Regions from separate parts of the Sporosarcina sp. NCCP-2331 genome, predicted to be linked through region 3. Evidence: riboswitches for the same ligand, from Rfam matches in the RefSeq annotation. Region 3 holds a riboswitch; each other region holds the start of a gene.

Region 1 (8,175 bases), on a different contig from region 3:
TCTTCAAAGCAGTATAGAGATCTTCATCCTTTTCCACTTTACCACCCGGAAATTCCCAGCGATTCGGGATCGACATGGCGGGTGAACGCAGCGCACAGAGGATTTCCTTCTCGTCGTTTTCAATGATGGCAGCGACCACTTTAATTACTTTTTTCATACAGGCCTCCTGAAAATTACTTTTAAGATAATGATACCATACTGTAGAGTTCGTTTACGCGAGAAGAATATGTGGTGCAAAATATTTTTTCTGAAGTCCATCCTTCGTAACGAATACACATGTTTTTTGATTATCCGACATTCGACAACTTTTCTTCTTTCAATTCTTTACTTTTAAAATATTCTTGGGCAAGTAATGTCGTCTTGAATTCAACTGTTGGATCAATCTCTTCTACAATTTCTTGTAATTTTTCAATCGTAGTGTTGAAGAACTCTTTGCGCAAGTTTACTTTATTAACCCTCTGCTGATGAAGTGTTTGATGCAGCTGATTTTCCAGTCCTACTGCATCGTTACTGAACACCATAGCATGGACATCAAATTTGAATGGGACAGAAGCGCTTCCTAGTTCATCTACTCGTTCTTGAGGATTTAGTCGTCTTGTCATCCCAACTTTAAACATTTGATCACCGAAGGAGCCAAGATTGGAAATAACATAGACATAACCTGCTTTACCGTTCGCAAGTCGGGTGATTTCCTCTTTCTTCAATTCAAGCTCATTCTGCTGCTCTTCCAATTCACGAACTCGCGCTTCCAATACGGATATCTTGTCTGTATCTGTTTCGGATAAAAGAAGCTCCATGTTTCGTTGCATTTCTACCATGAATTTTTCTTCTTCTTGTTCAAGCTTCTTCTGCTGTTCTTTCAAAGCCTTCTTCTCTGCAGCATCTTGTCTCATCTGTTCTCGTATTGCTTGCTGCTCTTCTTTTTCAAGCTCACGTTTGGCATAGTAATGATGTTCGATTTCAATGGCCTCTAAGAATATAGGCTCGATTTCCGATAAGAAACGAGTAATTGTGGGGAGAATGGAATTATTTCCATCCGCACAAATTGCCAGATATCTCCTAACTAGATCACGCACATTTTCTTGAGCCTCTTCAAGTTTCGAATACGTAAGAGTATATAAGATGTTCTGTAGTTCTGCTTGCAAACCAATAACCATTAGTTGATATATAGTTTTATTCGCTTTCGTAGTGTAGCGATCCACATATGTATCTAAAACCTTTTTCAACTCACGCTTATTCCTATTCATTTCTTTACGTAACTCTTTAGAGTTTTTGTAATGACAATCGAGTTCAATAAGGTTTCGAAGCATGCTCTCCTCATCGAAAAATTGACTAACATTCCGTACTTCTTTTTCTAACTTAGAGTAATTTAAGGCATTAGGAAAATTTTCAGTAAGTGTTTTGATTCCTAATATTTCAGCTTTAGCTTTTAGAATTTTATTCGTATTAGTTTTTAACTGCTTTTCTGCTTTTTCATTGTCGATTAGCAGTTGATCTCGTTCTTCAATGTACTTTTGAACATCTATCAGGACATTCGCAGCATCGTTGGTAGCAGTTTCTCTTATTTTCGCTGCTTCGTTTGTTGCCTCGCTAATCTGTTCTTTCATTTCTTCTCGGACATCATTTTTGAATTCTGTCTTTAGTTTTCCGAATATCTCTTTGTTATTAATAATATCTTCCTGAATAGCAGCTAATTCTTCTTTATGACTTGTAATTTTTTGTTCGGTAATCTCTATGTCAGCATCTAAGGCGTCAAGCTTGAGAATTCTATCGTCAACTATTTTGGCGATTTCCTCATACTTGATAAAGAGCTTGTTATTCTGCTTAATGGCCTTTCGCAATTTCCAGCCGATTATTGGACCTGTTAAAAGGATTGCATGAGGAATGAAAAAGGCTAGAAGCGAGAATAAAATCAAGAGCCAACTCCAAGTTTTCATGAACCAAGATAACTGATTATATTCTTCCTTGTTCTTTTTTGCAGTTAGTTCTAGAGGCGGTTGTTTCATTTTATTTTTGGACAATATTAAAACTCCTTTCATTAATGTGAGTATATGTAACCAATTTAACTAATTCTATTATAGTATTTTTTGCCCCTTAATTGTTACTAAAACTAATTCCTGATAATAAAATGACAAATCATGTCGATTATTTTGTATTTTTGTTATTATTAGCTGAATAATTGATAGATTCATTTAGTAGTGATCACTTTTTAAAGGACATTTGCATTACTTTGGGTTAGATCAGTAAGGCTAAAACAGATAATCCCGTTGGTTGACATGAAAACTATCTTGCCTTATATTTATTCGCAATTGAGCAGACGTTCTTTTCTTATTGAGAGAGACAGAGGGGGTGGCCCGATGAAGTCTCAGCACCTGCCGGATAGATAAGGTACCACATTCAACAGGTGTACCTGAACGATGAGAAGAAATTATGCATGCAGAACCAGATGATGGAGAGGGCAGTAACTCACATAACATCGCGGACATGTTTACGTGATATATTGAGATGCTGACAGCGACGAAATGACCGGGAGGGATGTTATGAAACAGGGCGATTACATGAAACGATTGGAATTCGGTGCTTGGACTATAGAAACGGATAGAGAACGAACTAGGGAATTCTATGCAGGCCACCCTCTTCTTACACAGGACTGCAGCTGTGAAGATTGTCTGCATTATGTTCAGGCATGTGAGCAATTCCCTGCAGAAATCCGCGATTTCTTTCGTTTTCTCGGAATTGATCCGCACAAAGAAGGGGAAGTTTCAGCGTTTGGCAGGAGCGGAGACGGTACGCATCATTATATAGTCTTTTATCATTTTGCGGGCAGGATCATTGATGGGCCGGAGCAGATTGAAACAATGCCGTCCTACAAGCTTGCGGGTGTTGACATCAGTTTTACGGAAGAGGCAGACTTAGTGCCGGAAGGGTTTACTTCGCCTGTAGTACAAGTTGAATTGGAAATGTATTTGGACTGAAAATTAAGATACTGCCTGAATGAGTGCTTATTCTATAATAAAGGAGAGTGCAGTATGGATTACTGGGAAATTGACGGGAATCCGACCGGCGTGGTATATGAAAATTTGATGAAGGTACTTTGCGTGCATTCAGATGAATTTTATTTCATTACCCGAAATGAGCTGACATACGACTGGTCGCTTCTCGATTATTTTGCACCATACATAAAGAGCAGTTATAAAACAAAGACGTTTGCACAGACCATCACGAAAGGTCCGGCAGCCACGGTATATGTAATCGAGTCAACTCCGGATACATTGAAACTTCTGATCAAGTCGGCGAATTCACTCTATGACTGGGTAGCTCCGCAACTGCCTGAGGACCTGATTTTCTTCAAAAACAATGTTGAATGGTTTTCCTGCACGATACACGAGGAGCAGGCAACCTTTTGGCTGCGATCTGAATACTATTAGCAGCTCGTCAGAAATACTGATGGACAAAAGTGTATGAAGAATGATTAGATCCGTTAAATCATGGTTTTAATAAAGAGGGAGGAAAATAGATGAGTGAAGTGCAGCCGCAAAATTGCAATTTAAATATTTGGTACTCATTGCCTGAGGAATTGTGGGGTAATGTGACTGGTGTATACAAAAGCATGCCCGGCTGGCTAGGTTTTAAAGATGGAATTCCCTATTGGTTCGGGCGAGAAGAGGACAATATATTTATATGGGCTTCTGTGGAACCGAGCGGATTATCATTTTATGCGCGGATGGGCGATGACGAGTGGAGTGATTGGATGGAGAAATTCAAATTGGAAGCTACAAAAGCAGTAGGGTTTGAAGTGGGCGAACCTGAAGATGGTTTTTTGTAAGGATTGAGTGCCGGCTTTTATATTATCTGTATTGCAGGTGTTTTCATGTTAAAGAGCGCAATAATGATTAAATTATTCTTTTAGTGTAATCAATTCTTAAGTAGTCGTTAAAATGTCGGTACGTACGCGTTAACAATTTATGGTAGGCGACTTTAAATCTACGGACAATTACTGTTCTCTTACTATTTATAATGACATGACTCTCCAAAGGTTGGGGAGTTTTTTTATTGGGTAAAATTTTGGCTAAATAGCAGCTCTCTGTTGGATGTAGTATTGCAAATCAATTATCGGTATCTGATAGCATTATTTACTTTGCGTCCAATGTTGATCTAATTATTAAGTCCTTTACTAATCTCTTCCTAGGCCAAGTGAGAAATATTTGACTTTTACAATAAGAATTTTAAATATAAAAGGTTTATTTGTGTATTTAGGTATATAAAAATAGAATATATTGGTATAATGACGGTACTATGATTATATTTTGAAATGGAGTTGAAAATTTGATTATTTAGTAAATATAGAGTGATTATTTTTCGTAATCTTGCTGAGTTTTAGTTGTTAGTTAAATAGTATGCGAATTGAATAACATGACTATTAAACAGAAAAATAATTTATTTATAGATATTTTTACTGTTGGTGTTAAAAGTATTCGAAGTATTTCATTATTAATATATTTTATTAAGGAGTAAAGTTATGAAAAAATTAGTAATTACATTAAGTATTATTTTGATTTCCTCGCTTATTTTCACTGAGAAAACTTCAGCTCATCCAGGTAGAACGGACAGCAACGGGGGGCATACGTGCAGAACAAACTGTGCAAAGTGGGGATTGAAGACAGGTGAATATCATTACCATAATGGTGGAGGATCCAGTACCAATTCAGCAAATAAAACCACAAGAAATGTAAACACCTCTCAACCTCAACCTAAACCTAAACCAACCTATACACAAGCGGATGTCGATGAAGGGAAATCAAAAGGTAAGGCACGGGGTTATGATGACGGTTATAGTAGGAATACTAAAAATTCCGCAACAGATACAGGGAATGAAGGATATAAAAAGGGATATGCAGCAGGCTATGAAGCGAGCTATAAAGAAGGGATAGAAAAAATTAAACAAGAGGATTCTGAAGCTGGAACAAGCAGCGGTCTAATCGACGGAAAAAACGCGTTTCTCAAAGGAGAGAATCAAGAAGTTTCCAATAATACAGCCAAGTCTGCCGACTGGAATTCTGCCTATAAGATAGCTTTTGATAAATCATATAAACAGGAAAAAATTCTACTTCACTCTGAGCAAGCCGGCTTTAAATTAGGATATTCTCTTGCGGATTTAGACATTCCGTCTGAATTTACAAAAGAAGAAGCAGTCAGAAAGAATTTCGAGAAACATTATAAGACAGCTTATGACAAGCGGATAGCAGAAGAAAACCTAAAACATGGGAAATTAGGTATCAAGGACGGCTATGCCCTAAATTCACTGTCTATTAATTCTATCGATAGTAGATTTACTGACTCGTATAAAAAAGGGTACGAAGAGGGGAAATCAAAAAGAAAAGAAGAAGTCATGTTGGAGGGGTACAATCTTGCTTTCATTCAGCTGAAATATCAGGAATCGTATAAAAACGACAATGACCAACTTAGGGAATGGCATAAGGAAGGTTTTGACTCCAATCTAGTTGCTAGTGAAATTAAAGATACAGCCTTTGATCATGGCTACGAAAATTCAACATATATGATTCCGGATGAATTTACAGTTAATGAGGAAGCTGTCGCATTATATGATTCACTATTTTATGAGGGACAGGAATTGAAGAATCAGGAGAAGCAGCAGAAAATAAAAACTGTCGCAGGTGTTGCCTTACCAGTAGGAGGATTAGCTGCAGGAGGTTTTTTCCTACGACAGCGAAGAGTGAAAAAGGGTTAACTTGATTTTCAGTATGCTGCTTTGGTTAAGGCAGTAATCTAAACACTTAAGTCGAACAATCATCATAAGTATGGCAGTTAAGCGTTCAGGGGATATTACGATTGACAAGAATGCTAGGTTGAAGAAGAAAATATTAGAGTGCCAGGAATTAGTTAGATAAAAGACAGACAACCTGGCACTCTTTTACGTTATTCCTTAAATTGTTTGGATGTAGAAAACGTGTAAGCAAGACACCTCACTCCTGCTATCTTAGCGGAGAAAAGGTGTCTTTCTTCTGTCTAGTGATTTTTATCTATCAGTTGATAGACGGGTCAGTTCAACTTTTTCATCATCTTCAGCATATTGCCGAGGTCAATGATCTGCGCAAACTTCATATTAGAATCGCAAATAGCATCCTTCTAAATATGTTTGCAAACCTGGTAACTTGTGCGTCAGTCAGTCTCCAAAAGGGATACCCAAACATATGCTGATAAATAAGAATATGTTTGTGCCACTTACACAAGGAGAGGGGCTATCAGGTTCATGGCTGTAAAACCGCAGCAACTGCAAAGGGGCGACACGATAGGGATTGTAACACTAGGCAGTCCGTTGGCGGCTAATCGCATTACGGAAGGGATCCGGATGCTGCAAAGTATGGGATATAAAGTGGTCGTGGGGGAACATGTGTATTCTGCGAATGGCTTTCTTGCGGCAACTCCACGGCAAAGAGCTTCGGATTTAATGAAGATGTTTACAAATCCGGAAGTGAAGTTGATTTTACCTGCGCGGGGCGGAGTCGGGGTGGCAAGTATTTTACCATTCCTAGATTTTACCGTCATTAAACAAAATCCTAAAATTGTTTCGGGTTACAGTGACATTACAATTTTATTAAATGTGCTGTTTGAATATGCGGACCTCATCAGTTTTCAAAGTTTGTTATTGCTGGACTTTAATTCGAGAACTCCTGCATATAATTTCAATCAATTCTTTGCTGCGACATCGTCAGTCACTGCGCCGTGGCAAATTATCAACCCGCCTGAAGTGCCGCTTATCGGGGCGGTTCCCGGAAATGTCACAGGGCCGGTTGTAGGTGGAAATCTCACGTCATTCGTGGGCACCTTAGGCACATCCTATGAAATCAATACGGAAGGCAGAATTCTTCTTTTGGAAGAAACACATGAACCGGTCAATACAGTGTATCGATATTTAACCCACTTGGCGATGGCAGGGAAATTTGAAGATTGTGCAGGAATCATTATGGGACAATGTACGAACTGTGAAACGGCCTACGGAAAAAGCTATGTGGATTTGATCAATGAATTTCTAGTTCCGCTGGGAAAACCTTTATTGACCAACCTGGCCACTGCGCATGACTACTATAAAGCCGCGATACCTATTGGAGCCAGCGTGAATATGGATACGGTGAATCGAAAGTTAACAGTGATGGAGCCGGTGGTAAAAGTATAGTCGAAAAATTTACTGATATATGCACGGTTTGGGGGTATACTAATAAATGTAGAATCTCTGCTTCCGTAAGATCAGGTATTTGATGAATAGATTGTCTTCAAAGACGACAAGAATAGTAGGTGAATGAAATGGGTAAATATCAATTAGACAGCAAAGGTCAGGCGTCTGTGGCAAAGTATCACGAAAAAAATAAGCCTGCCCAATTTGATAAAAAGCAGCATCTGGAAAAAATACGAGCGGAATATTTGAAGAAAAAGCAAAAACAAGCAGAGGAAAAATAAGATGACTCTGAGGCAGCGACGTCTTTTGGCGTGATACGGCTCCCTTAGTTTCCATTTAATAGAAAAGTAATGTCTTTAGAAGACGTTAGATCCTTGATACCTCAAGGATTTGACGTTTTTTTATGAGTTCACAGTAGGTCTTAATTACTTGACGAAAATGTAAAATGGGAGTAATCTACAAAAGCTAGAGTGTAAAGATATAGTAAAGTAATGTTTTTTGAATTTACTGTCTACAAAATAAATAAAAGGTTGGTGCAGAATGATATATCTCAGAAATAAAAAAGATGATTTTGTCAACAACTTTTTAGGGATCTATGCAGCAGCTGTTCTAATGTTATGGATGAAAACATATATCACACAACTGTCTCAGTTTGAACTGGGTGTGGAAGGACCTTTCCAGCACTTCCTTTTACTATTAAATCCACTTGGTTCTGCATTGCTGTTCTTGGGAATTTCATTTTTATTTAGAGGAAAGAAAAAATATACAGCTCTCGTTGTCGTCTATCTGCTGATGTCTGTTCTTTTATATGCGAATGTAGTGTATTACCGGTTCTTTACTGATTTCATTACATTGCCTACACTTTTCCAGACACAGAACTTCGGGGATTTAGGCGGAAGTATTGCGACTTTATTGGAGCCTTATGATGTTCTGTTTTTTGTGGATGTATTTGTGATGTTCTATCTGAGGTTCTCAAAAAA
Region 2 (8,175 bases), on a different contig from region 3:
CCCTGAAACAAAAGCCGCTTATAAAGAAGCAATGCGGGAAACATTTTTCCACTGGGGCTTCCATGCCTGGGCAGTCTACGGTATGACAGCTCTTACACTTGCCTATTTCCAGTTTAGAAAAGGGCAAACAGGTTTGATATCCGTTACACTGCGCCCGATTTTTGGGGACCGGGTAGACGGGCGCCTTGGTATAGTCATTGACGGTTTCGCCATATTTGCCACAGTATTCGGTGTCGCCACTTCGCTCGGCTTTGGTGCCGTGCAAATTAATGCGGGGCTTCATTATTTATTCGGCATTCCTGTCGGTTTCGTATCGCAGCTGGCCATCATCGCAATCGTAACGGTGCTGTTCTTGATTTCAGCATGGAGCGGTCTTGGCAAAGGCATCAAGATTTTGTCCAATACCAATATGGTCCTGGCTCTTGCACTGCTGCTCTTCATCATTGCGCTTGGTCCGACGCTGCTGATTTTCAATATGTTTACCGATTCAATTGGCGGTTATTTGGAAAACCTGATCCGGATGAGCTTCCGGACGGCGCCGCTTACTCCCGAGAACCGAGTATGGCTGAATGATTGGACACTCTTCTATTGGGCCTGGTGGATGGCTTGGTCGCCTTTCGTGGGTATGTTTATTGCACGTGTCTCAAAAGGACGGACAATACGTGAATTCATGATCGGTGTGCTTGTCGTGCCTACTGTGCTGAGTGCTGTTTGGTTTGCGGCTTTTGGTACTACAGCTATCGAAACGCAAAGAGCGGGAATCATTGATCTGGCATCCACTGCTACAGAACTGACGATTTTTGAGATGTTCAGCGGGCTGCCTTGGTCGTCATTCATTTCTGGTATTGCCATTCTGCTGATCATTTCATTTTTCATCACATCTGCAGATTCTGCAACATTTGTACTCGGCATGCAGTCTTCCTACGGATCACTGACACCCCCAAACAACTTAAAAATCATTTGGGGTGTTATTCAATCATCTATTGCGGTTATTTTACTATTCGTAGGCGGTCTGGATGCTTTGCAGAACGTCATCATTATTGCCGCCCTGCCTTTTTCCATCATCTTGATTATGATGGTCGTCTCCTTATTCAAATCACTGAAAGAGGAACGAAAGAAGATAAAGCGGCCGTAAAAAAGAGGAAACCATTTCGCAGTTGAAATGGTTTCCTCTTTATGTTTACTTATTAAACGGTTTGCTTAACCGCTTTTTCGATTGCCTGCTTCAAGTCTGTAATGATATCATCAGCATTTTCCAGTCCTACAGACAGACGAATCAACTCTTCACTGACGCCCGAGTTCTTCAAATCTTCCGTGGAAAGTTGCTGGTGTGTAGTGGATGCCGGGTGAATGATCAGAGATTTCGCATCGCCGACGTTTGCAACATGCGACCAGATATTCACATTATCAATCACTTCACGCCCTGCATCACGGCCGCCTTTGATGCCGAATACGATAATCGAGCCGTATCCATTTTTCAAATACTTCTGCGCCAAATCATGCGTTGGGTGATCTTCCAGCCCTGTATATGTCACCCACTCTACCCCCGGATGCTCTTTCAGGAAATCCGCTACTTTCTGTGCATTTTCATTATGACGGGGAACGCGCAAATGAAGCGTCTCAAGTCCCTGCAATAAGTTGAATGCACTGTCAGGTGCCAGACATGGCCCGAAATCTCGCAGCAATTGAACGCGCAGCTTTGTTGCAAATGCGGCGCCTGCCGTGTCAATTCCGTAACGTAATCCGTGATAAGAGTTGTCAGGCTCTGTAAATCCAGGGAATCTGCCCTGCGTCCAATCAAATTTCCCAGCGTCAACCGCAACTCCGCCGATTGTTGTTCCGTGTCCGCCAATCCACTTCGTTGCAGAGTGGATCACGACATCTGCTCCATATTCAATCGGATTCAATCCGTATGGAGACGGAAATGTATTATCGACCAGCAACGGAAGTCCGTTATCGTGTGCCACTTTCGCCACTGCTTCGATGTCCAAAACCTGCAGGCTCGGATTTCCGATTGTTTCTGCGAACAACGCTTTTGTTTTATCCGTAATAGCCGCTTCAAAATTTTTCGGATCGGATGCATCCACAAATTTCACCGTAATACCGTAACGCGGCAATGTCACAGCAAACAGATTGTACGTTCCGCCGTACAGATTGCTGGCCGCCACAATTTCATCGCCGGCGCTTGCGATATTCATAATAGAGAATGCAATAGCCGCCATTCCGGAAGACAACGCGACTGCTGCCGATCCCCCTTCTAGCTCTGCGATACGCTCTTCAAACACGGCAACTGTCGGATTTGTGATGCGTGTATAAATATTGCCCGCTTCCTGCAGGGCAAATAAATTCTGTGCATGTTCCGTGTCTCTGAATACATAAGAAGTCGTACGATGAATCGGCAAAGCACGTGAACCTGTTACGGGATCGGGCTGCTGTCCTCCGTGCAATAATACTGTTTCCGGCTTAAAATTCGTCATTACTATTTCCCCTTCCAAAATGGAATTTATTATATTGAAAGATGCACGTCCGAATACACAAAAAACCTCTTCCTATAAATAAGAAGAGGGCTCTGCTTTCGCTCATTCCCTCTTATCTTCCAGACTGATCGTCTGCAGGAAGTAGCACCTTTGCTTACAAAGCCGGTTGCCGGGCATCACAGGGCCTAATCCCTCCGCCACTCTTGATAAGAGTCCGTCTATTCGTTTTCCATCTTGAAAAATAGTATAAAGCTAAACTCAGCCTATTGCAAGGGTTATTAATAGAATCTTTCGAAATGACTTTTATTTATAAAAGATATCCAGCCAGATTTTTACGGCTGATCCCATTATTAACACGGCAAGTATCCCTTGCAGCACTTTCACATTGATTTTCCGGCTTGCTTTTACACCCAAAGGAGCTGCCAGGATACTCGCCGCAATCATTACAAGTGCAGGCATATACGGCACTTGCCCTGTAAACAGCTTACCTGAAGCAGATCCGATTGACGACAGAAGTGTAATGGCGAGCGAAGTTGCTATCGTCACACGCGTAGGGATTTTTAATATAACCAGCATGATCGGCACCAGAATGAACGCGCCTCCAGCCCCTACAATCCCCGCAGCTAACCCGACGAGTAACGCTGCGATGGAGGCAACCCATTTATTGAAAGTAATCTCTTCAATCAACTGATCTTCCAATCCTTTTTTCGGAATGAACATCATAATTGCCGCCATGACAGCCAGTACGCCGTAGACAATATTGACTGCGTTTTCAGATAGAAAGCTTGAACCGGCACCGCCGATAACACTTCCGACCAATACACTAATCCCCATGTAAAAAACAAGCGGCTTCAATATCAGATTGCGTTTTCGGTATGCCAATACGCCAGAAAGTGATGAAAAGAATACCTCCACTGCTGTAATCCCTGATACGTCATGCGGCGAAAAGGCAGTGAAACCAAGCATAGCAGGAATAAATAACAGCATGGGGTACTTGACGATCGCGCCGCCAATACCCATCATGCCGGAAAGAAATGAGCCGACAACCCCAATGAGGAAGATGGTAATGATGAATGGTACGCTCATGATGTCCTCCCTTCTTCCTTGTCTCTGTGCTTAGTTTACCCTTTTTGAATCCAGAATTTAAAGACATTCGCCTCTTGCTGCTTTTCTTTCAGATCATGGCCGCCGGAAGCCGCCCAGGCCGTCAAGTCGGCAACGGAGCCTTTGTCCGTCGTATGAATTTCCAGGATGTCCCCTGTCTGCAGTTCTTTCATTACTTTTCTTGCCCGAACGATCGGCATCGGACAAGCCAATCCTTTTGCATCTAAGAATGTGGTTGTACTCATATTTATCTTCTCCCCTACTAAAGTTTTTTGTCATTCATCATCTCACTGCACAGCGGTTTGGACCAATCTCCATTTCACGCTGCATTTCTTCGTCAGGCTGGATTTTACCCATATTGGTCTGACGGATTTCCTGATAGGCATTTGGCTGCGGCGGCAGATTTCCTGTTACTAGCTCTCTAAATTCATCCTCATTGTCGATCTTCAGTCCGTGATTTTGCTTATATAATGCGCCTAACTTCTCCGAGACACTGCCGTTTTCATTCAACTCTTCAATCATCATGAAGTGAGCCGGAAGCACCGTCAGATCCTCTGATAGTTGAGGATAGCGGTTGTACAGCGATTCACGCAGATCGCCGACCCAGTCCTCCGCAAGTCCGGCTAAATCCGGACGGCCGATGGAATCGATGAACAGAATATCACCTGTCAGCAAATAGCTGTCATCCACGATGAATGACGTGGAGCCGATCGTGTGGCCCGGTGAATAAAGCGGCTGGATCTCAATCTTTGTACTGCCGACTGTAATCGAAACCCCTTCTTCCAATGAAGCAAAATCAAACGTCACTTCTTCGGCGTCTTTCGAGGGCAGCCAGTACGTTGCACCTGTCGATTCCGCAAGCTTTCGGCCGCCGGAAATATGGTCGGCGTGTAGATGTGTATCCAATACGTGTATGATTTTCGCATCTACGCCGTCCGCGAAATCCGTAAATACACCGGTCATGCGAACTGCATCCACAACCGCCGCTTCTCCACCAGAAACAATCATATAGGAGAGACATCCTTTGCCGAGACGGACGAATTGATACAGCTCGCCGCCTGATTTCAGGTCACCAATTTTCACGGGCTCCAGATACTCGCTCCAGGCTTTCATTCCGCCCTGTAAGTAAGCAGCTGAACAGCCTTCCTCCTCGAGAATTTCCGCCACCATAATGGATGACCCTTCCTTTGCACAAACAACCATGATTTCCTGATCTTTCGGCAGCTGATCAACAATGGCTCCTGCACCGTCCAGCAATTCGAAATACGGCACATTCAAATGAACAACCTGCTCGCCTTCAATTTTCCAATCCTGAAACGCCTCTTCATTTCGCACGTCCAAAATAAATAACGGTTGTTTTTGTATGACCTTTTTTGCAATCTCACTTGCTGTAGCAATTCTCATCTCTTTATACCCCCTACTGTATTTTCAGTATCACCATGCCACTTCGACATACCGGGCACTACATTTGTCACACACTCAAACCCTTGTGCCGCAAGCTTCTGGCAAGCCATATCACTGCGGTTTCCTGTGCGGCATACGATAAAGTATTTATGTTTTTTATCCAGATGTTCTATTCGCTCTTCCAGCTGACCTAGCGGAATCGACAGGGCACCGGGTATGTGATTGAATGTATACTCTGCAGATTCTCTGACATCGATCAGCACCGTACCAGGTTCCTCCAATTTATCTGTAAGCTTTTCGTTTGCAACGGTAAATGGATAGGTCCTTTCCTGCCGTTCTTCTTTGTCGGACTTTCTGACGAAATGGCGCCAGACCCCGTCTTCTTGAACGTTTCCTATATATTGGTGGCCTGCACTTTCAGACCAAGCCTTCAAGTCCGCCGTTGTTCCTGTGTCAGTTGAATGGACTTCAAGCACCTGCCCCTCTGTCATTTCTTTGATCGCTTTTCTAGTTTTAACGATCGGCATCGGGCAGGCAAGATTTTTAGCGTCCAGTACCTTATCTGTTTGAATCATTGTATTCCTCCTATACACCATGGGGTATATTTATTTTCAAAATTTTTTAAATGAACAGGTTTACCCGGCCCTCCTGCGCTTCACCTAAATAGGCTGCTACACCGCCGTACTCCACTTCATCAAGCAACTCTTCCTGTCCAAGTCCCAATAAATCCATTGTCATCGTGCAGGCGATCAATTTAACGTCCTGCTCAGCGGCAAGAACAATAAGCTGCGGTAGACTCATAGCTGAATGCTTTTTCATTACACGCTTGATCATCTTTGGCCCCATACCTGCAAAATTCATTTGAGAAAGTCCCATTTTATTCGCACCTCTCGGCATCATTTTACCGAATAGCTTTTCAAGAAATCCTTTCTTACTCTGAATCGGTTCATCTTTGCGCAGCGCATTCAATCCCCAAAATGTATGGAAAATTGTTACTTCATGATCATATGCAGCAGCACCGTTTGCAATAATATATGCCGCCATTGCTTTATCATAATCACCACTGAATAATACGATTGTCGTTTTTTTCTGTTCTGTCATGTTCTCTGCCCCTTTTATCTGTCATTTTCGTAATAAATACCTATAGGGGTATATTACACGAGTGAAAAAAAGAGTCAAGCGTAAATGCTTACCGACTCTTTACCAGCAATTCCACAGCTTCGTTAATAATCGATTCATGTGTTCTGTCATCTGTTTCATCCAGGTTTTCCATGCACGCAATTAAATTGGAACTGACGATTACGCCGATTGTCCGGTCGATGGCTGAACGGCTTGCAGACAGCTGAGTGATGACCTCTTTACAGTCCTTGCCTTCTTCTATCATACGCAGAACCCCTTTAATCTGCCCCTCAATACGCTTCAGACGATTCTTCACTTTATCATCGTATTCCATAAATCTCACCGCCTTTTATTATCTTCAGATTATACCCTGACAGGTATATTGTCAAATCAATTGCATTCGACTTCACCCTATATCTTACTCCAAAAAGTACGATCTACCATTCGACAGGTTTCTACTATTCTGAAATTTTTCCCGATATATGTTATACTACTTATAGTAAGCTATTGCACGTTTTCCGTCTTTTCTCTGCAGCATATGAAAAAGACGAGATTTTACTATTGAAGGAGTTGATTCGGTTGGCATTTCCACGCAAAGATCGTCCGATTTCTGATTTTGTGGCCTCAAGATATGTAGATGAAGTCATATCCTTCAACCGCAATGAACACGAAGTTTCCGGAACAATTCACAAGATTCTCGAGAACTCCGTAATTGTTAAGATTTCTGATTCAGACGCAGAACAAATTGGGGCAGCATCCAATATGACTGTTGTCGCACATAAAAATTATACGGTGATTTAATCCCCTACATGCCTTGCAGCTGATTGCAAGGCTATTTTTTTGCCTAAATTTTATACAAAGCATACTTTCCGTCCATCACGAAAACTACATTATATAATGAATTCAATCAGTATTCATAATAACAGGAGTGAAAGCCATGCAAATTGAAGAGCTAAAGACATTTGTTGCCGTAATAGACCAGAAAAACTTCACAAAAGCAGCTGTCTTATTGAAGCTTGCACAGCCAACCGTCAGCCTGCACATAAAAAACTTAGAAGAAACGCTGCAGACTTCATTGCTGAAACGAACCTCACGCAGTTTTCAAGTCACCCCTGCGGGTCAGTTATTATATGAGCGTGCTGTGCAGCTGATTGATCTGGCTGACCGCACTAAAATGGAATTGACCCGGCCACAGAGTTCCGCAGCCGGTACATTGCGGATTGCTGCTTCTCCGGTGATAGCGGAAGGTATTTTACCCGATGTGCTGACACGTCTGCACGCAAAGTTTCCAGAGCTTTATTTGCGTCTGGAAGTGATTTCAGCCCATTCTATCGACGACGTCGTTCATAATAAAAAAGCGGATATCGGATGCAGCGAAGTAACGAAAACTACTTTAGCCAACACATTTATGGAAGATGAGCTGTTATTGGTTGCTGTTTCAGGTTATCCATTGGCCAGGAAGAAGAGTTCTTCTATTTTGGATCTGCAGGAAACTCACTGGATTCTTCCATATGAAGAAGACCCGGAACGAGATCTGATCGACAGCTCACTTACACAGTATGGTGTCCATCCAAAGCATACCGTGATCAGCTCGCCTGAAGGCAGAAAACGAGCCGTACTGAGCGGTTTGGGCATAGCATTTTTGTCACGCCACAGCTGCAAGCGAGAGCTCGAACGCGGCGAACTGGCGGCGCTGAATTATAAAGTTGCACCGATCCACCGTCCATTTTACTCTTTGGTCAATGAAAATTCGCTTGCCGCAACGGCGTTTCTTGATGAACTACATGCTTACTGCCGCTTATGGAGTATGTAATCAGGCAGGCAGCCGGCCAAGCTCCCGTTTACTGCGCCAATTGACAAGGAAAATACCCAGGCTGATGAGCAGACCGCCGGCAATCAGTGAATAAGAAAGCTTTTCGTCCAGCAAGAGCCAGCCGCTCAGCGTGCCGAAAAAAGGTGCCAGGAATAAAAAAGCGCTTGTTCTTTCCGGATTGCCGGTCTGCAGCAAATAAAACCAAATGGAGAATTGAATAATTGAAGCCGCAATAGCCAACCATGCTAGTATGCCAAG
Region 3 (8,175 bases):
CGAGCGTATTTTGCTCTAAACGAATCAAATGTTCTTTCCATTGCGGGCCGTCCCGATAACCGGACAGGCTTCCGTCTTTTGCGATGACCCGATGGCAGGGAGTCATCAGCAAAAGCGGGTTTTTTCCAATTGCGGATGCGACTGCACGGACAGCGGCAGGACGTCCGATCTGTTCTGCTATCTCTGAGTAGGTAACCGTTTTCGCATAGGGAATCGCACGCAGCGCTTTCCATACAGTCAGTTGAAATGGCGTGCCGATACAGTCAATCGGCGAATCAAATTGTTGTGCTTCGCCAGATAAATACTTCTTTATTTCAACAGCACTTGCAGCTAATCTGTCAGTATCTTCTCTCATTTCCACCACGCCTGTCTGTTTAAACAGCCATTCCTTCATTCGCTCTTCGCTGTCCTCTGCAAGTCCGATATAACAGACTCCCTTTTCATTTGCAGCCAGTGTCACACAGCCGTCTTCTACTTCAAAACGCGTCCAATAAACCATCCCGCTCACTGCCTTCCGTTCAACCAAATAATTTCAATCCCACAGCACCTATGATAATCAATGATAAAAAGAATAATCTTTTCACACTTGCGGATTCCTTGAATATCAAAATTCCGGCAAGCACAGCACCGGCTGCACCAAGCCCGGTCCACACCGCGTAGGCCGTACTCATCTGTATTTCACGCATCGCCAGCGAGAGAAATATAAAACCAAAACCAAAAACACCGACGATCAGCAGCAGCCGTTTCACTGTGCGTTTCTGTAAATAATAATTAATGCACATAACGCCAAAAATCTCACCGAGACTGGCGATTGCCAAGTAAAACCAAGCCATCGTCAGCTGCCTCCTTCCGCTTCATCCGTCGTCAATTTAATACCGACAACGCCGATCACAATGAGCCCGATGAATGACAGCGTAATCCAAGTGAAGCCTGCATGAAAGACGAGGATATCGACTAATAAAATAGCCGCAGCACCCGATCCTGTAAATACAGCATACACTGTCCCTGAAGGCAGTTTTTCACATGCCTTGATGATAAAATAAAAACTAAAAATAATCGCTGCACCGGTTCCTGTCCATTGCAGTGCAGTCTCGGAGTAGCGTAAGCCAACGACCCAGAAGATCTCTACTACCGCAGCCAGCGCTACATAGCTCCAAGCCAAAATAAACTTCCCCTTTCATTTGCTGTATATTATCTATCAGTATAGCAAAAGTTTGAGGTGAACGAGAAAACACTGCCGCTCTTACAAGTATGCTTGCATCTGCTGTTACCGCATGATAGAATGAATCTGTCAATAGTTTTGCTTATATTGTGAATATTCTTATCGAGAGAGACGGAGGGATAGGCCCAAAGAAGTCTCAGCAACCAGCCTTATGGCATGGTGCTAATTCCAAGGGTGATACCGCCTTGAAGATGAGAATACGAAAAACAAACTAGTAAGTTCGAGGGCCTATTCGAAATGAAGAGGGCTTTTTTTTATTTTTCTAAGGGGGATGAATATTCATGACAAACAACGGATTAGAGACAAGATTAGTCCAGCTGGGGAATAATAGTGACGAAAAAACCGGCGCGATTAATACGCCGATTTACTTATCGACAGCTTATCGCCATGAAGGCCTTGGATTGTCGACAGGATATGATTACTCACGGACCAAGAATCCCACACGGTCAATTTTGGAAGACGGAATCGCTAATCTGGAATCGGGCGACCAGGGATTCGCCTGCAGTTCGGGGATGGCGGCAATCCAGCTGATTCTTTCTTTATTCAAATCAGGAGATGAAATCCTGGCACCTGAAGATTTATATGGCGGTACGTACCGTTTATTCGAGCAGTACGAAAATATGTATCAAGTCAAATCCCGCTATCTGACATTTGAGGATGTTTCGGCTGTAGAAGCAGCCATCAATAAAAACACAAAAGCGATTTTCTTAGAAACGCCGACTAATCCGCTTATGATGAATATTGACATCAAAACCTACGCAGATATCGCAACTAAACATAACTTGCTGTTAATCGTAGACAATACTTTCCTGACACCCTATTTCCAAAGACCGATTGAGCACGGCGCAGATATCGTCATTCACAGTGCCACGAAATATATCGGCGGACATAATGATGTACTCGCAGGTCTTGTCGTGGCGAAAGGGGAAGCACTCTGCGAAGAGCTGTTTGAGAATCACAATTCAATCGGAGCAACCCTTTCCCCATTTGATTCCTGGCTTGTTGTACGCGGACTGAAGACTTTGCATTTACGCATGAAACAGCATGATGCAAATGCCAAAGAAATGGTTGCCTATCTGGAAAAGGAGCCTCTGGTCGTTGACGTACTCTATGCAGGGATAGGCGGAATGCTGTCCTTTCGCGTGCAAAACAGTGATTGGATCAGCCCGTTCTTAGAGAGTATGAAACTGGTATCATTCGCAGAAAGTCTTGGCGGTGTAGAAAGCTTCATTACGTATCCAACGACACAGACACATATGGCAATTCCTTTGGAAGAACGAAACCGGCGAGGAGTAGATGACCGCCTCTTACGCTTCTCAGTAGGTGTAGAAGATATCGATGACTTGATTGCCGATGTCAAACAAGCTCTTTACGCAGCGAAAGAAATAGTCGAAGGTATGAAAGTAAAATAATGCTGATTCCTCTTGTGTAACTGCATGGGAGGAATTTTTTTATATAAAAAAGACACCCCATGGATGCCTCCTGCTAATTTACTGTGCTTGTTGAATCTTCTTCTTTTCTGCTGAATAAACAACTGCGGCCGGGATCGCGATAAAAGCAAGCGCCGCAATACCCGCCAGCATGCCTGCCCATTCTTTGCTTCCAAAAGAAAATCCGGCTGCGGCACCGAGTCCAACACCTGCAAATATTGCCAATGTAACCAACTTATACATTCAAGATTCCGACCTTTCAAAATGAATTCCAGCTAATCTGCTGCGTTAAGCATACGATTATTGAGAACTATTTTCAAGTAGAAATGAGAATCTTTTTCATTCGAGTGGAAAGAGCATTTTTGTTGTATGGAATTTGTCAGTATATATGCCCGACAGCACAAAAAAACCGCCCGGCGTTAGCCTTGGACGGTCTGTACTTGTACATATTACTTTTCCAACAATTTCAGTGATTCACGGTTAAATGCTGGAATATCATCAGGCTGACGGCTCGTTACGAGTTGATTCTGACAGACAACTACTTCCTTATCCGCATATTTCGCACCCGCATACTCCATATCTACGCGGATTGATTTATAGCCGGTTGCATCTCGTCCTTCAAGTGCTTTCGCTGTAATCAGCAGCTGCGGTCCGTGACAGATTGCAAACACAGGTTTATCTGCATCCATGAATTCCTTGGCGAATTTTACGAAACGCTCATCAGCACGCAAGATGTCCGGCGAGAAGCCGCCCGGGATAAATAATGCGTCATAATCTGATGAACTTGCATCATCGATAGCTTTGTCAATTTTGACCTTTGTATTTTCCTTCATACCTGTTACTTCAGAGCCTGCTTCCGCCCCGATCACTTCTACCTCATGACCCGCGTCTTTGTAAGCTTTTGCCGGTTTCGTATATTCTGAGTCCTCAAACATATCTCCCAGTACAGTTACAATTTTAGCCATATTGCCTACCACTCCTTATTAGATGTTCTAGTACTGCTATTCCACCGTTCAAAACATCTAAACATCGGTCAGCTAAGCTCGAGTTCTCCATCGTTATCCAAACGCGCCGTAATATTGGTTCCGTCTTTTGTGAAAACATGTTTGCGTGTACCTACCTGCACTTCTGTTCCTGCATAGGCCTTGCCAATCTTAATCCTTCCTGACGCACTTGTGCGAATCACTGTTTTCACCGGGCTTTCCGATCCCGCTTCCTGCATTACTATTTCCAGTGGCGCGGAAATTTCGCCGCCCCGGCATACGCCTTTAATTGAAACCGTCTGTGCCGCAATCAAATTGCTGTTATAAACACCCTTGGAACTGATTTCAATATGCCCATTGCTGTACAGCGTGCTGTTAATAGCGTACGGAACACTCAGTCTGGTCTGAGGGGAACTTTCGGTATCATATAACTGGACAAGAATCTGCGCATTTTCAATTAACAGCTCAAAATCTATCATATTCTGCAGATTTTCATTCAGCGGATTAATGAAAACATCGGACAGTTGTTTTGCCACTTCTTTCCATTCCTCGTCAATTGACTCGCCTTGTTCACGGACTTTTTGGATAAATTGTTTGTTTAGTTCTTCAAACTGCGCATAGCGTTTCTCCATCAGCAAGTAAATCAGCCGTTTCAATTCAGACGGACTCAAATCGGCTTCCCCCTGGCCACGAATGACAAAGATCTGATCTATCGCATCTTTAATCTGCACCAGTAAATGCGTAACATCCTTCATCAGACTAACCAATTCACCGATTGCTGCCTCTTGTTTGCCGACGCTGATTGTCGAGGACATCACATTCCCCCGAACCGATACCGATTTCATTGCATGGATTGTCGCTTTTGTCACAGATCCTCCTATATAGACGCCGCCTGTTGCTCCGACAAACATAGAAGGCATCACGTTTCCGCCAATTCGGACATCTCCTTCAAAACGGATATTCCCGCTTTCCAGATCAACTTCCCCCGGATGATTAAATTCATTATTCACTTCAATTTTCACTAATTTCTCCCGCCACTCAAGTGCAGGCTTTCCAGAAATCAGCGTCACAAGTTCTTGTTCAACCTGCTTGACATTTTTCCCTAACCGCAGTGTGATATCACGAACAGGTTTCACTGGAATTTCCTTGCCCAATAAACTTCTGCCGGGCGTCCCGGGCACTGGCAATATATGAGTCGCAATCACTTGTCCTTCTTTGACATTCGTAATGGCATTCATTTCACGGAAGTCTACTTTTTCTTCACTGTCGGGATCGAATTCTTCGTAACGTATGTGCACTTCCAGATCGCCGTCTGTTCCTTCCGCCGGCAGTGCTCCTTTTGCCACAATCAGTTCATAAGGTTTATCTATTTCCGTCACTTTTTTAATAGCCGGAAACAGCAGTCCTTGCTGAACGCCCATCATCTTCAGTTCGTTTACGATATCCTGTGCTTTCAAATCATTAGTGAATTCAGTTGTTTCTTCCACTTGTATCGCAATACGCTGAGCCCAAGAAGTATCTGCCAATGAACGTTGAATCTTTTTGCCCGGTGTGAATGACAGCAAGGCAATCATATCTTTTTCCATCAGCTGTATCGTGAATTTTGGTGCGATGACTTCATCCTGGATTGTTAAAGTCACTTCGTCTCCCGGCTGAATCAACGCGGGCTCCGTCTGTAATTCGCCGTTTATGTAGAGTGGTGCATTTTTATTTGGAATAATGGACGGCAGCCGGTCACCAGCGAAACGAAATTGGATTTCACCTTCGTGAATTCTAACGCCGCTTGTTTCTGTTTGCGAAGCAGTTTGAACTGTGGAACCAGCTGACTGACTTTTCAAGGCAAAGACTGTTCCTGTATCTGCATCATCCAATAAATTCGCAAGTTCTTCAATTTTCGTAAGCACCGGTTTTACTTTGGATTTTTCTTCCGTTTGCGTTTTACTTGTCACAGTCACTTCAGCAGATACTTTACGCAAACCCATCAGACGTCTGCCTGGATTCGTCAGTATTTCTACATCGACCTGTTCCTTAGTCAAACCCAGCATAGCCAACGCTTGCTGGATCGCTTCTTCTACCGTGTTCGCCTGGACCGTCACTGCCTTTTTCAACACGCCCACCCCTGTCTATATTCCTGATACTTTTATAGTACCATATTGGATGGGCGGCTTTAAAAAAATATTCCAATTATGACAAGTGCTGCGATAATTAAACCGCCTACTGTTTGGACCATTTCTGTTGTTACCATAGGTTTCTTTTGGAAGACATCAATTAATTCGATGTCTTCGCGAAGCTGCTTCACCTCTTTGCGCAATTCTTCCACTTCAGAATTCAAAGCAGTGATTTCATGTGATTGTTTTACTGCCAGCTCATGTTTTTCCAAAGACGTATCATTTGTTTCCATAATAACTCCGCCCCTCACCGTTTCTTTTCTATACGTTTATGCGAGACGTTTGGTTTCATGCACAGGAAATATTCTCCATTGCATTATCAGGAAGCGGGGTGTATTATAGATTTACAAGCTGTATTGTTCGTATGTACATTAAGTTTTAACCTTTAAGCTGTAACAGGGAGTTTATTACGAAACGGGAATGGCATGCCGGGTTCCTTTTCAGCAATCCGGACATACAGGAACGTTTTCCGCAAACACCCACTTGGAGAAGTGGTGGTTTAAAACTTTCTATGACTAAACTACGGCAAAGACGGCTTCTATAAAGACAGAAAACACCTTCCATCCCGGAAGGTGTTTTTGTGTTCCGTTAACTGTGCAGCACTGCAGCAAGCTTAAGTATTTATCCGTTGAATGGGCTGTATCAGGTAATTGCTTGTACATTCTTCCCGCTCTCTTTTAACCTAAACTGAAGACTTCATTTTCTTATTCATTGAAAGCCTTTTCAAACTTCAGGTATACTATTCAATAATAAATAAAATGGAAGCAGATGAGGTGAAGTATTATGAAACTGTTTACATGGACAGCGCCACTCGGAGAAGCAGGCAATCTGCCGGAAGAATCCCGCGCGCTTTTATTAAATAACGACGAGGAAGTATTAGTGCTGCAGGAAGCAGAGGCGACTGACTTAGACGATGCTACTGAATATGAGATCCTGGATCAGAGCGGTGACTTGCCTTCCGGCCGTTTTGCAGTTCTGAATAATATACCGGTTTCTGAAGACGGACGGGAGATTTTTGAACAGCGTTTTAATAACCGGGCACGTTTAATCGAAGCGGAACCAGGATTCGTAGCGATTCGTGTGCTGCGTCCAGTTGAGTCGGATACGTATGTAATCTTGACAATGTGGGAAGACGAAGAATCATTTACCAACTGGCAAACTTCGCAAGCCTACGGAAAAGCGCATGCAAAACGCGGCGCAGGAGAAGGTGTCGATCAGCGCCCGAATATCTTTCCAAGAGCTTCTTTTGTGACAACTTATAAAAAGTAATGCATAAATAATGGATTTCCGCAGAAACTACTCTTGAAAACCAATATGATGTAAGGAGTGGGTTTCTTGGGTATTTTAGACGGCAATCCAAAAGATGAACCAATGCATTATGGGGAAGTGACGGCTGTTTGGTCTTTCATAGGTGCTAACAACGGGTTGGTCAGCGGCTATGAAGCCTTTATCAACCATGCCGAAGATGCAGATTTAATCAACTTGCTGGAAGAGGCAGTCAAGATGATGAAAGCAGAGAATAAGGAATTCGGAAAATTACTGAAAGCGAATGGCGTTACGCCTCCTCCCGCTCTGCCCGAAAGACCGAAAGCAAATCCGGAAGAAATTCCTGCCGGCGCACGCTTCATGGATCCCGAAATCAGTGCAGCGGTTTCCATCAATGTCGGGCAAGGTCTCGTTTCTTGCAGTATGGCGATGGGACAGTGCATCCGGGAAGACATTGCGGTCATGTTCGCGAAATGCCATATGGAAAAGACGGCATTCGGAGCAAAATTGCTGGAGTTGAACAAATCAAAAGGCTGGATTATCCCTCCTCCGCTTCATTTAACATGAGCTGATTGAGGCTCCGTTATGCATTCTTGCATAGCGGAGTTTTTTTTATGGTGCAATGCAGCATTTTTTACCACTCATAAGACTTCATTATTTGCACAATCTACAGGTGTAGATGTCATAGCATCTAACAACCAAAAAGGAAGTGCATACAATGAGTAAACAAAACGATCGTCAGCGTCAAGACCAGAACAACCAGCGTCAGCAGCAGAACAACAAACAGCGTCAAAACGACCAGGCAGAGAATATGGAGTTTGGAGAAGAATTCAACTTTGACCAAAAGCGTCAAAATCAAAACAATGACAATAATAACCAGAACAACGAACGCCGTAATAATCGTAAATAATAGGACAAAAACACAAAAATCGTTTTAAAATGTACCCTGTAAGATAGACATGTTAAAAATGTCTATCCTATAGGGTATTTTTATGTTTTTTTAAAAAACACAGAAGTCTAACAAAGTTACACTTTATTGAATCGTTCCTGTGCTTTGAAGCTTCACTTCAACATTCACATTAAACTTCAAATCGGGATATGCCTGT
Region 4 (8,175 bases), on a different contig from region 3:
GCTCACCAAATGTTTTTCTACAAGTATTTGCCGTTCCAGCAATGTCAGATCAGACATGCTTGTGCCAGCAAAATGCAGTTCTTCCATTGAAGACACCGCCTGGTCGACAGCTTCATTGACCTGTTTCGCATCTTCTGCGGATGCACAGATCGGAAACAGCTGACTTTGTAAATTGCGCGCTAAACGGATTCGCGTAGAGAGCACAATATCCGAATGCTCACCTTTCGCCACCATCCAGCCGGTCAGCTCTTGATTAATAAATTTTTCAAATGACATGCTGATCGTCACCCCCGTCAGCCAGTTGCTGTTTCACCTGATTGGCTTCATCTCTCAGCTCGGCAGCTTCTTCAAACCGTTCTGCTTCGACTGCATCCTTCATTTTCGAACGAATGTCTTCCAGCTGTTTTTTTAAGGCAAAACGTTCATTGAAGGAAACAGGGATTTTTCCGCCATGGCTCGCATTGCCGTTGTGCAGTTTAGCAAATACTCTCGGCAGCTGTTCACGAAATGCGTCGTAGCATGTCGCACAGCCAAATTTACCGATGTCCAGAAAGCTGTGGAATGTGAGTCCGCAATTTGGACATTTCGGACCCTCCGGCATCGTTTCATTTGATTTTTGTTCCTGCAGCAAGTCCGAACCGCCCAGCCAATGAGCTAAAAACTGCTGGATGGATAAAGGTTCCTGATCCGGACTGAATGAAAATGTCTGAGAATAAAACGCGCATTTATCGCATAGATGCCGTTCGGTCACACCGTTCATCGTTTCCTGTTTGAAAACTACGGTAGCCGGCCGCTCTTTACAGTTTTCACATAGCATGTATATCCACCTCAATCCACTTCTTCATAAATTAACGTCACTAACATGGCACGAAGGATACGCGAACGCAATGCATCGCGCTCAGGAAGCATATAGCGCAATGTATTGCGGCCGACAGCTGCCAGCATGAGCTTCGCTTCGCGCTCGTTAATCACTTCTTCTTCAATTAATCGATAAATTACGTCTTCCGCCATTGTGGAGGACGCTTCATCTTCCAGACTTTCCACTGCTTGTTCGAGTAAATCTTTACGGGAGTTCGTCTTCACCCGATAGATCCGGATATAACCGCCGCCGCCCCGTTTCGATTCCACTGCATAGCCTCTTTCGACTGTAAAACGGGTTTTGATTACATAATTGATCTGTGAAGGAACACATTGGAATTTCTCAGCCACTTCATTCCGTTTGATTTCAACAGAAGCACTACCTTCCTCTTCGATGATCGCCTTCAAATATCCTTCTATAATGTCAGAAATATTCCGCATCTCGTCACCTCGTTTCTGCTCGTTCGTCTAGTTGACTTTGACTATCTTTGACTTGATTGTATCGCAGAAAACGGGTCGGATGCAATTGATATGTTTTGTACGGACGGCAGTTTTTGCCAATCCTGCTAGCGCTAGGCTTTCACTCTCTGCGTCCGATTATTCATGAATTTACTACCTTTTCTTCGACATAAAAAACCGCACAGTAAGATCTGCACGGTTTTCATTCGTTTATATATAAGTTGTGTTAATAAATAAGCATTCTATAAGTTACCTAGTACCGTTGATTTCCGTTCTAGGCGGACGCGTTCTGGAGGGCCCGCGGTGAGCCAACTTGAAGTGCAAAGATGTGCTCCTAACGCTTCGCTTTTACTCGCAAAAGCCGTTCTTCGTGACGGCTCTCGCTGCGCTCCCGCAAGTTGGCTCACCTGTCGGGCTGATCCTCCCAGAGTCGCCGCCTTCCACTTCGGTACACTGGCTGGTGTTTCAAGACTTTTTGTGTGAGCAGGCAGTATGAGCACACGATTTGGGGCTATTACAATGGGTAAGGTTTTTCATGCAATACTTATCATCCTGCAAAGGCTTAGATTCTTGTGATCGATGCATTTCCAAACTCGAGATACAGAACAAGACAAGCTAATTCATACTCTGCAAAAAAATCAGTACATTGTACTTTCTCCCACACCAGCGCTGGCGCAACTGCGGGGTCGGCCGTTGCTGTGAGACTGCTGGCACGTTCTTCGCCAGTAGGCTCATAGCGTAAGGCAATCCCCCAGCGCCGAAGCGGGTTTAAACTGCAAACTCACACTTCAATTAAAATCCCTACAAAGTCGAGAAACGAAATCCGCACATAGTAAATCCACACACTGCCAACATGCACGTGACGGGTTGTCAAGCACATGTTTTGGTGAAGAGCCACTTATATAGATACTTTTTCTTTTTTCAGCGGTTCCAGATCGACTTCAAAGCCCATGTCTTCAAGCATCTGGCGGTCTTTGTCATTCTCTTGCCCCGCAGTTGTCAGATAGTCGCCAATGAAAATGGAGTTGGCTGCATATAAACCAAGGGGCTGCAGACTGCGCAGATTCACTTCACGTCCGCCTGAAATCCGAATTTCTTTCGTCGGATTAATATAGCGGAACAGGCTGAGCACTTTCAGACAATAGCGCGGGTCCAATTCAGATGTGCCTTCAAGCGGCGTCCCGTCCACCGCATGCAGAAAGTTCACCGGAATAGAATCTGCATCTAGAACCCGCAGGCTGTGCGCCATCGAAATGACATCTTCTTTCGTCTCACGCATCCCGACAATGACGCCGGAACAAGGGGATATACCTGCTTCTTTCGCATGGCCTACTGTGTTTACACGGTCATCATACGTATGCGATGTCGTAATGCTTTCATGATGCTCGGCAGACGTGTTTAAGTTGTGGTTATAACGATCCACGCCTGCCTCTTTCAAACGTACTGCCTGCTCCGGCTTCAAGATGCCGAGACATGCACAGACCGTCATTCCTTCATGCTTTTCTTTGATTTTCTTCACCGAATCAATCACGATTTCAAGCTCACTGTCACGGGGTCCGCGTCCACTCGCCACGATGCAGTAGGTACCCGCTTTATTAGCAGCAGCGCGCTCTGCCCCTTCCAGAATTTCTTCCGATTTCATCATGGCATACTTTTCAACAGGCGCTTTTGATATGATCGACTGCGCACAATAGCCGCAGTTTTCGGGACAAAGCCCTGACTTTGTATTAATAATCATATTGAGCTTCACTTTGTTTCCATAGTAATGAGAGCGAATGGAATACGTTGCGTGAAGAAGCATCAATAAATCCTTGTCGGGACTATTTAGAATGGACAGCGCTTCCTCGTCCGTCAGTACATGCCCCTCCAAGACTCTATCAGCCAGCAGTTGATAATTCGTCATAATGTCCGCCTCACTTTCAAGTGTTTTGAAATTCTAAATGCAAAGACTCCTGCAAGCACAGCCAGTATAATATCTTTCGGCAGCGGCGGAACCATCCAAATCCACGCAATCTTATAGGTGAATACTTCCGGTGCCGCAGCCCACATTTTATAGGCAGCGTACATCAGGTTTGTTCCGATTAGGTAGTTAATTGCCGTCCCGATGAGTGCTGCTGTAATAAAAGCCGGCAGCGTGTTTTTCCGCTCTACGATCTTTCCCGCAACATAGGCAACGAGAATAAATGAAACGATAAAGCCGAAAGTCGGGCTTAAAATCTGACCGAACCCTCCTGAGAATCTGGCAAATACCGGTGCTCCCGCAAGACCGACCAGCATATACACAGTCATCGACAGCGCCCCTAGACGGCTGCCAAGCAATAATCCAGACAAGACCGCAAAGAACGTCTGAAGTGTGATGGGTACATTCATGACTACCAGGAATGGCAGAATGGATGTAATATTGGCTCCTATCATCATAAGTGCCGCGAACATTCCGCTGTATACAACTGCCAGCGCCCCCAGCTGATTTTTCGTACGTCCTTCTGTAATTGTTGTCATCCTTACACCCCTTAACTTTTTGGTTACTATAAAAATAGTAATAGTTAACTCATTTTATGTCAACCGGATTTTTATTTAGGTTAACAATAAAAAAGACCAGCAGCGAATTGCTGTCGGTCTTGACTTTTATCTTATTTTAGCTGTTCAAACGAATTAACCACAATTTACTTCTTCTTATCAATCTTCTCTTCTTTTTCTTTCCGGAACAAAAAGAAAGCGAGAATGCCGCTTATGGCTGCTGCTCCGAATGTAATCCATACGCGTGTGTCCCATGCCACTTCAGAATAATTATTATCAAGCATGATCCAAGCAATTGTGGCAACAATGGCCGCTATTGGAACGGAATATTTAAAAAACTGCATAATACCTCACCTTTTCCTTTTATTCATTTAATTTTATCATAGTGTTACTCTTTTCTCTATGCGGCCGGGCGCCGCCAACTTCACCAAACGTTCACTTGACGAATGCCGACAAAGCCGCTATGATTATGATTAGAATTATCGAAATAATTTAATAAGAAACATATCTTATCCAGAGAAGCTGAGGGACTGGCCCTATGACGCTTCAGCAACCAGCCCTATCGGCAAGGTGCTACTTCCAGCGTTATGCTCCACAGCATGCGGAAAGATGAGAGGGAACTAATCATTTTGATTACAAAGCCTTCTTTAATTGAAGGCTTTTTTTTATTAGACAAAGCAAAGGGGAGATTTGACGATGTCATTACTGGAGAAACTTCAAACAAATGTCCTGACAGCTGACGGGGCAATGGGTACTATCCTGTATTCCTACGGGATTGATTACTGTTATGAAGAATTAAATATAGAAAAACCGGAAATTGTACAGAAAATTCATCAGGATTATATAGAAGCGGGCGCAGATATTATTCAGACGAATACGTACAGTGCGAACGCTGTGAAACTGGCTCGTTATGGTTTAGAAAGTCGCGTTACGGAGTTCAATAAGGCAGCAATTCAAATTGCCAAACGTGCGGCTGCGCCGGGTGGACAATTTGTTCTCGGGACAATCGGCGGTTTGCGCGGTATCCGAAAGAGTGATGCCAGCTTAGATGAAATCAATCAAGTCGTTCTTCAACAGGCAAACGCGCTGCTTTCCGGAGATCCGGACGGTCTGCTGCTGGAAACGTACTATGATTTTGAAGAATTGTCGTCAGTTATTTCCACACTGCGGGGAATTACAGATGTACCGTTGATTGCCCAAGTGTCCATGCATGACCCCGGCGTCCTGCAAAACGGGATGTCGTTAAATGAAGCATTGCATCAGCTCGAGTCACTCGGTGCAAGCGTCGTCGGCGTTAACTGCCGTTTAGGCCCTTACCATACGATTCAGGCATTTGAAAATGTGACACTTCCTGAGAAGGCATTTTTATCTGCTTATCCGAATGCGAGCCTGCTCGACGTAGAAGATGGCCGCATCGTATATGAATCAGAAGCGGAATACTTCGGACGCGCTGCTGTTTTGCTTCGCGATCAGGGTGTGCGCTTAATTGGCGGATGCTGTGGTACGACGCCAAAACATATTAAAGCCGCTAAAACTCGATTAGCCGGTTTAGAGCCGATCAAAAAGAAAGTGGTAGCACCGGCAAAACCGATCATGATTCAGGAAGCAGGCCCTGTGAAACATCAGCCGCTCCATGAAAAGGCGAAGACAGAGCGCACCGTTATCGTAGAGCTGGACACGCCGCGCCACTTAGAAACAGAAGAGTACATTAAAGGAGCAAACTTGCTCTATGATGCAGGAGTAGATGCCGTGACAATGGCAGACAACTCACTTGCTTCACCGCGAATCAGCAATATGGCAATGGCTTCGATCATCAAGATGCAGCATAATGTACGCCCGCTGGTACACTTGACGTGCCGCGACCATAACTTGATTGGCCTGCAGTCTCATTTAATGGGGCTCAACGCTTTGGGCATCCATGATATTCTGGCCGTGACAGGCGATCCGACAAAAGTTGGGGACTTCCCCGGCGCCACAAGCGTCTATGATGTATCGAGCATGGAACTGCTGCAGCTGATCAAACAGCTGAATGAAGGGATTTCATTCTCCGGCAAGCCATTGCGCAAGAAAGCGAACTTCTCTGTTTCCGCTGCGTTTAACCCAAATGTCCGCGTACTCGACCGGGCGGTTCAGCGTTTAGAAAAGAAGATTGAAATGGGCGCGGATTACTTCATTACACAGCCTGTTTATACGAAGGAAAAAATTATCGATGTCTATGAGGCTACAAAACATTTAGATACACCTATTTTCATCGGGATTATGCCCTTGACAAATATACGCAATGCCGAGTTTTTACACCACGAAGTACCGGGGATCAAGCTGTCTGATGAAGTACTTGAACGTATGCGCGACTGCGGTGATGACCGTCAGAAAGCAACAGAAACCGGGATTCAGATTGCTAAAGAACTGCTTGACACGGCAGCGCAGTATTTCAATGGAATCTATTTGATCACACCGTTCCTACGTTATGATATGACACTTGAACTGAACCAATATATTAAACAGCTGGATGAGCAGAAGGAGAGGGAATTAACACATGCAGAGACATCCCATTGAAGAACAACTAGACAAACGAATATTGATTATTGATGGCGCGATGGGGACCATGCTGCAGGCGGAGGATCTCTCTACAGAAGATTTTGGCGGAGAAGAATACGACGGATGTAATGAATACTTAAACGTTTTACGGCCGGATATCTTAGAGAAAATTCATGACGAATACTTGGAAGCAGGTGCTGATATTATTTGCACCAACACTTTCGGCGGCACTCCCCTTGTACTGAATGAGTTCTCTCTCGGTCACCGCGCATATGAGATCAATTCAAAAGCAGTCGAATTAGCGAAGAAAAGCGCAGCTAAATACTCAACGCCTGAATGGCCTCGTTTCGTTGCGGGCGCAATCGGTCCTACTACGAAGACACTTTCCGTTACCGGAGGCATTACATTTGATGAGCTCTCGAATGATTTCTATGTACAGGCGCAGGCACTTGTTGAGGCAGGATGCGATTTGATCCTAATGGAGACGAGTCAGGATATGCTGAACGTCAAAGCCGGCACCATCGGGATTAAAAAAGCGTTTGAAGAACTGGGACGCGAAGTGCCGATTATGATTTCGGGAACGATAGAGCCAATGGGCACAACACTTGCGGGGCAGAGCATTGAAGCATTCTACATTTCGATCGAACACGTTCAGCCTTTGTCTGTCGGCTTGAACTGTGCGACGGGTCCTGAGTTTATGACGGATCATCTGCGTTCATTATCAGACTTGGCGACAAGCTACGTCACGTGCTATCCGAACGCCGGATTGCCTGATGAAGAAGGACATTACCACGAATCACCAGAGTCGCTTTCAAAGAAACTGGAAGGTTTCGCAGACAAAGGCTGGCTGAATATGGTCGGCGGATGCTGCGGTACGACACCTGAACATATCCGCGCAATCCGTGACGCAGTCAAAGACAAAGCACCGCGTAAGATGCCGGAAGAAGCGCACGGTCATGCAGTATCAGGCATCGAGCCGCTGCTTTATGATGACACGCTGCGTCCTTTGCTGATCGGTGAGCGGACGAATGTCATCGGTTCCCGTAAATTTAAGCAGCTGATTGTGGATGAAAAGTTTGAAGAAGCCTCTGAAATCGCCCGTGCACAAGTAAAACGCGGTGCGCATGTACTGGATATCTGTCTTGCCAATCCTGATCGTGACGAGCTGTACGATATGACTTGTTTCATGAAAGAAGTAGTTAAAAAAGTAAAGGTTCCACTGGTGATTGATTCGACAGATGAGAACGTCATTGCGGAAGCTTTGAAGTACTCTCAGGGTAAAGCGATCATCAACTCGATAAACCTGGAAGACGGGGAAGAACGGTTTGACGCAGTGTTACCCCTTGTGAAAAAGTACGGTGCCGCAGTAGTTGTCGGTACGATTGATGAGATTGGAATGGCTGTGACAAGAGAGCGAAAGCTGGAAATTGCTGAGCGTTCTTATGAATTGCTTGTGAATAAATGGCAGATCCCGCCTGAAGATATTATTTTTGACCCGCTCGTTTTCCCTGTCGGAACAGGCGATGCACAGTACATCGGTTCAGCGGTCGAGACGATTGAAGGGATTCGTTTAATCAAGGAGAAGCTGCCCCGGACTCTTACTACTTTAGGAGTCAGTAATGTTTCATTCGGATTGCCGCCGGTCGGACGGGAAGTTCTGAATGCAGTGTATTTATATCACTGTACGCAAGCGGGTCTTGATTACGCAATTGTCAATACAGAAAAACTCGAACGTTTCGCCTCTATTCCTGAAGCGGAAATTAAACTTGCAAATGATTTACTATTTACGACGACCGATGAAAC

Evidence for each region. A riboswitch is a leader RNA that binds a small molecule or an ion and turns the genes downstream of it on or off. The one in region 3 is predicted to bind S-adenosylmethionine.
Region 1: linked by a shared signal. The riboswitch ahead of NCCP2331_RS08500 (hypothetical protein) and the one ahead of NCCP2331_RS07315 (methionine biosynthesis PLP-dependent protein) in region 3 are both predicted to bind S-adenosylmethionine.
Region 2: linked by a shared signal. The riboswitch ahead of NCCP2331_RS02655 (O-acetylhomoserine aminocarboxypropyltransferase/cysteine synthase family protein) and the one ahead of NCCP2331_RS07315 (methionine biosynthesis PLP-dependent protein) in region 3 are both predicted to bind S-adenosylmethionine.
Region 4: linked by a shared signal. The riboswitch ahead of NCCP2331_RS12410 (bifunctional homocysteine S-methyltransferase/methylenetetrahydrofolate reductase) and the one ahead of NCCP2331_RS07315 (methionine biosynthesis PLP-dependent protein) in region 3 are both predicted to bind S-adenosylmethionine.

The regions. Positions count from the first base shown of each region.
Region 1 covers NZ_BRCD01000011.1:85,363-93,537, forward strand. Annotated here, with positions in the region: gene NCCP2331_RS08490 ((deoxy)nucleoside triphosphate pyrophosphohydrolase) at 1-157, opposite strand, end outside; gene NCCP2331_RS08495 (GIY-YIG nuclease family protein) at 288-2,021, opposite strand; SAM riboswitch class I at 2,326-2,424, shown strand; gene NCCP2331_RS08500 (hypothetical protein) at 2,541-2,975, shown strand; gene NCCP2331_RS08505 (hypothetical protein) at 3,030-3,428, shown strand; gene NCCP2331_RS08510 (hypothetical protein) at 3,518-3,826, shown strand; gene NCCP2331_RS08515 (YHYH domain-containing protein) at 4,520-5,749, shown strand; gene NCCP2331_RS08520 (S66 peptidase family protein) at 6,272-7,195, shown strand; gene NCCP2331_RS08525 (hypothetical protein) at 7,324-7,476, shown strand; gene ltaS (lipoteichoic acid synthase) at 7,736-8,175, shown strand, end outside.
Region 2 covers NZ_BRCD01000003.1:59,788-67,962, reverse strand. Annotated here, with positions in the region: gene NCCP2331_RS02660 (glycine betaine uptake BCCT transporter) at 1-1,135, shown strand, start outside; gene NCCP2331_RS02655 (O-acetylhomoserine aminocarboxypropyltransferase/cysteine synthase family protein) at 1,188-2,477, opposite strand; SAM riboswitch class I at 2,587-2,690, opposite strand; gene NCCP2331_RS02650 (sulfite exporter TauE/SafE family protein) at 2,781-3,563, opposite strand; gene NCCP2331_RS02645 (sulfurtransferase TusA family protein) at 3,599-3,826, opposite strand; gene NCCP2331_RS02640 (MBL fold metallo-hydrolase) at 3,864-4,985, opposite strand; gene NCCP2331_RS02635 (sulfurtransferase TusA family protein) at 4,982-5,560, opposite strand; gene NCCP2331_RS02630 (DsrE/DsrF/DrsH-like family protein) at 5,607-6,086, opposite strand; gene NCCP2331_RS02625 (metal-sensitive transcriptional regulator) at 6,175-6,438, opposite strand; gene NCCP2331_RS02620 (DUF2187 family protein) at 6,684-6,905, shown strand; gene NCCP2331_RS02615 (LysR family transcriptional regulator) at 7,042-7,917, shown strand; gene NCCP2331_RS02610 (DMT family transporter) at 7,918-8,175, opposite strand, start outside.
Region 3 covers NZ_BRCD01000009.1:99,313-107,487, reverse strand. Annotated here, with positions in the region: gene NCCP2331_RS07330 (methylated-DNA--[protein]-cysteine S-methyltransferase) at 1-526, opposite strand, end outside; gene NCCP2331_RS07325 (DMT family transporter) at 519-833, opposite strand; gene NCCP2331_RS07320 (DMT family transporter) at 836-1,162, opposite strand; SAM riboswitch class I at 1,319-1,420, shown strand; gene NCCP2331_RS07315 (methionine biosynthesis PLP-dependent protein) at 1,504-2,634, shown strand; gene NCCP2331_RS07310 (hypothetical protein) at 2,713-2,895, opposite strand; gene NCCP2331_RS07305 (type 1 glutamine amidotransferase domain-containing protein) at 3,102-3,617, opposite strand; gene NCCP2331_RS07300 (flagellar assembly protein A) at 3,686-5,743, opposite strand; gene NCCP2331_RS07295 (hypothetical protein) at 5,803-6,036, opposite strand; RNA gene ssrS (6S RNA) at 6,149-6,345, shown strand; gene NCCP2331_RS07285 (antibiotic biosynthesis monooxygenase family protein) at 6,587-7,072, shown strand; gene NCCP2331_RS07280 (DUF3231 family protein) at 7,139-7,636, shown strand; gene NCCP2331_RS07275 (hypothetical protein) at 7,788-7,979, shown strand; gene NCCP2331_RS07270 (Ger(x)C family spore germination protein) at 8,103-8,175, opposite strand, start outside.
Region 4 covers NZ_BRCD01000020.1:50,645-58,819, forward strand. Annotated here, with positions in the region: gene mcsB (protein-arginine kinase McsB) at 1-276, opposite strand, end outside; gene NCCP2331_RS12385 (UvrB/UvrC motif-containing protein) at 266-817, opposite strand; gene NCCP2331_RS12390 (CtsR family transcriptional regulator) at 829-1,299, opposite strand; gene bioB (biotin synthase BioB) at 2,216-3,220, opposite strand; gene NCCP2331_RS12400 (biotin transporter BioY) at 3,217-3,816, opposite strand; gene NCCP2331_RS12405 (hypothetical protein) at 3,981-4,178, opposite strand; SAM riboswitch class I at 4,341-4,450, shown strand; gene NCCP2331_RS12410 (bifunctional homocysteine S-methyltransferase/methylenetetrahydrofolate reductase) at 4,531-6,390, shown strand; gene metH (methionine synthase) at 6,371-8,175, shown strand, end outside.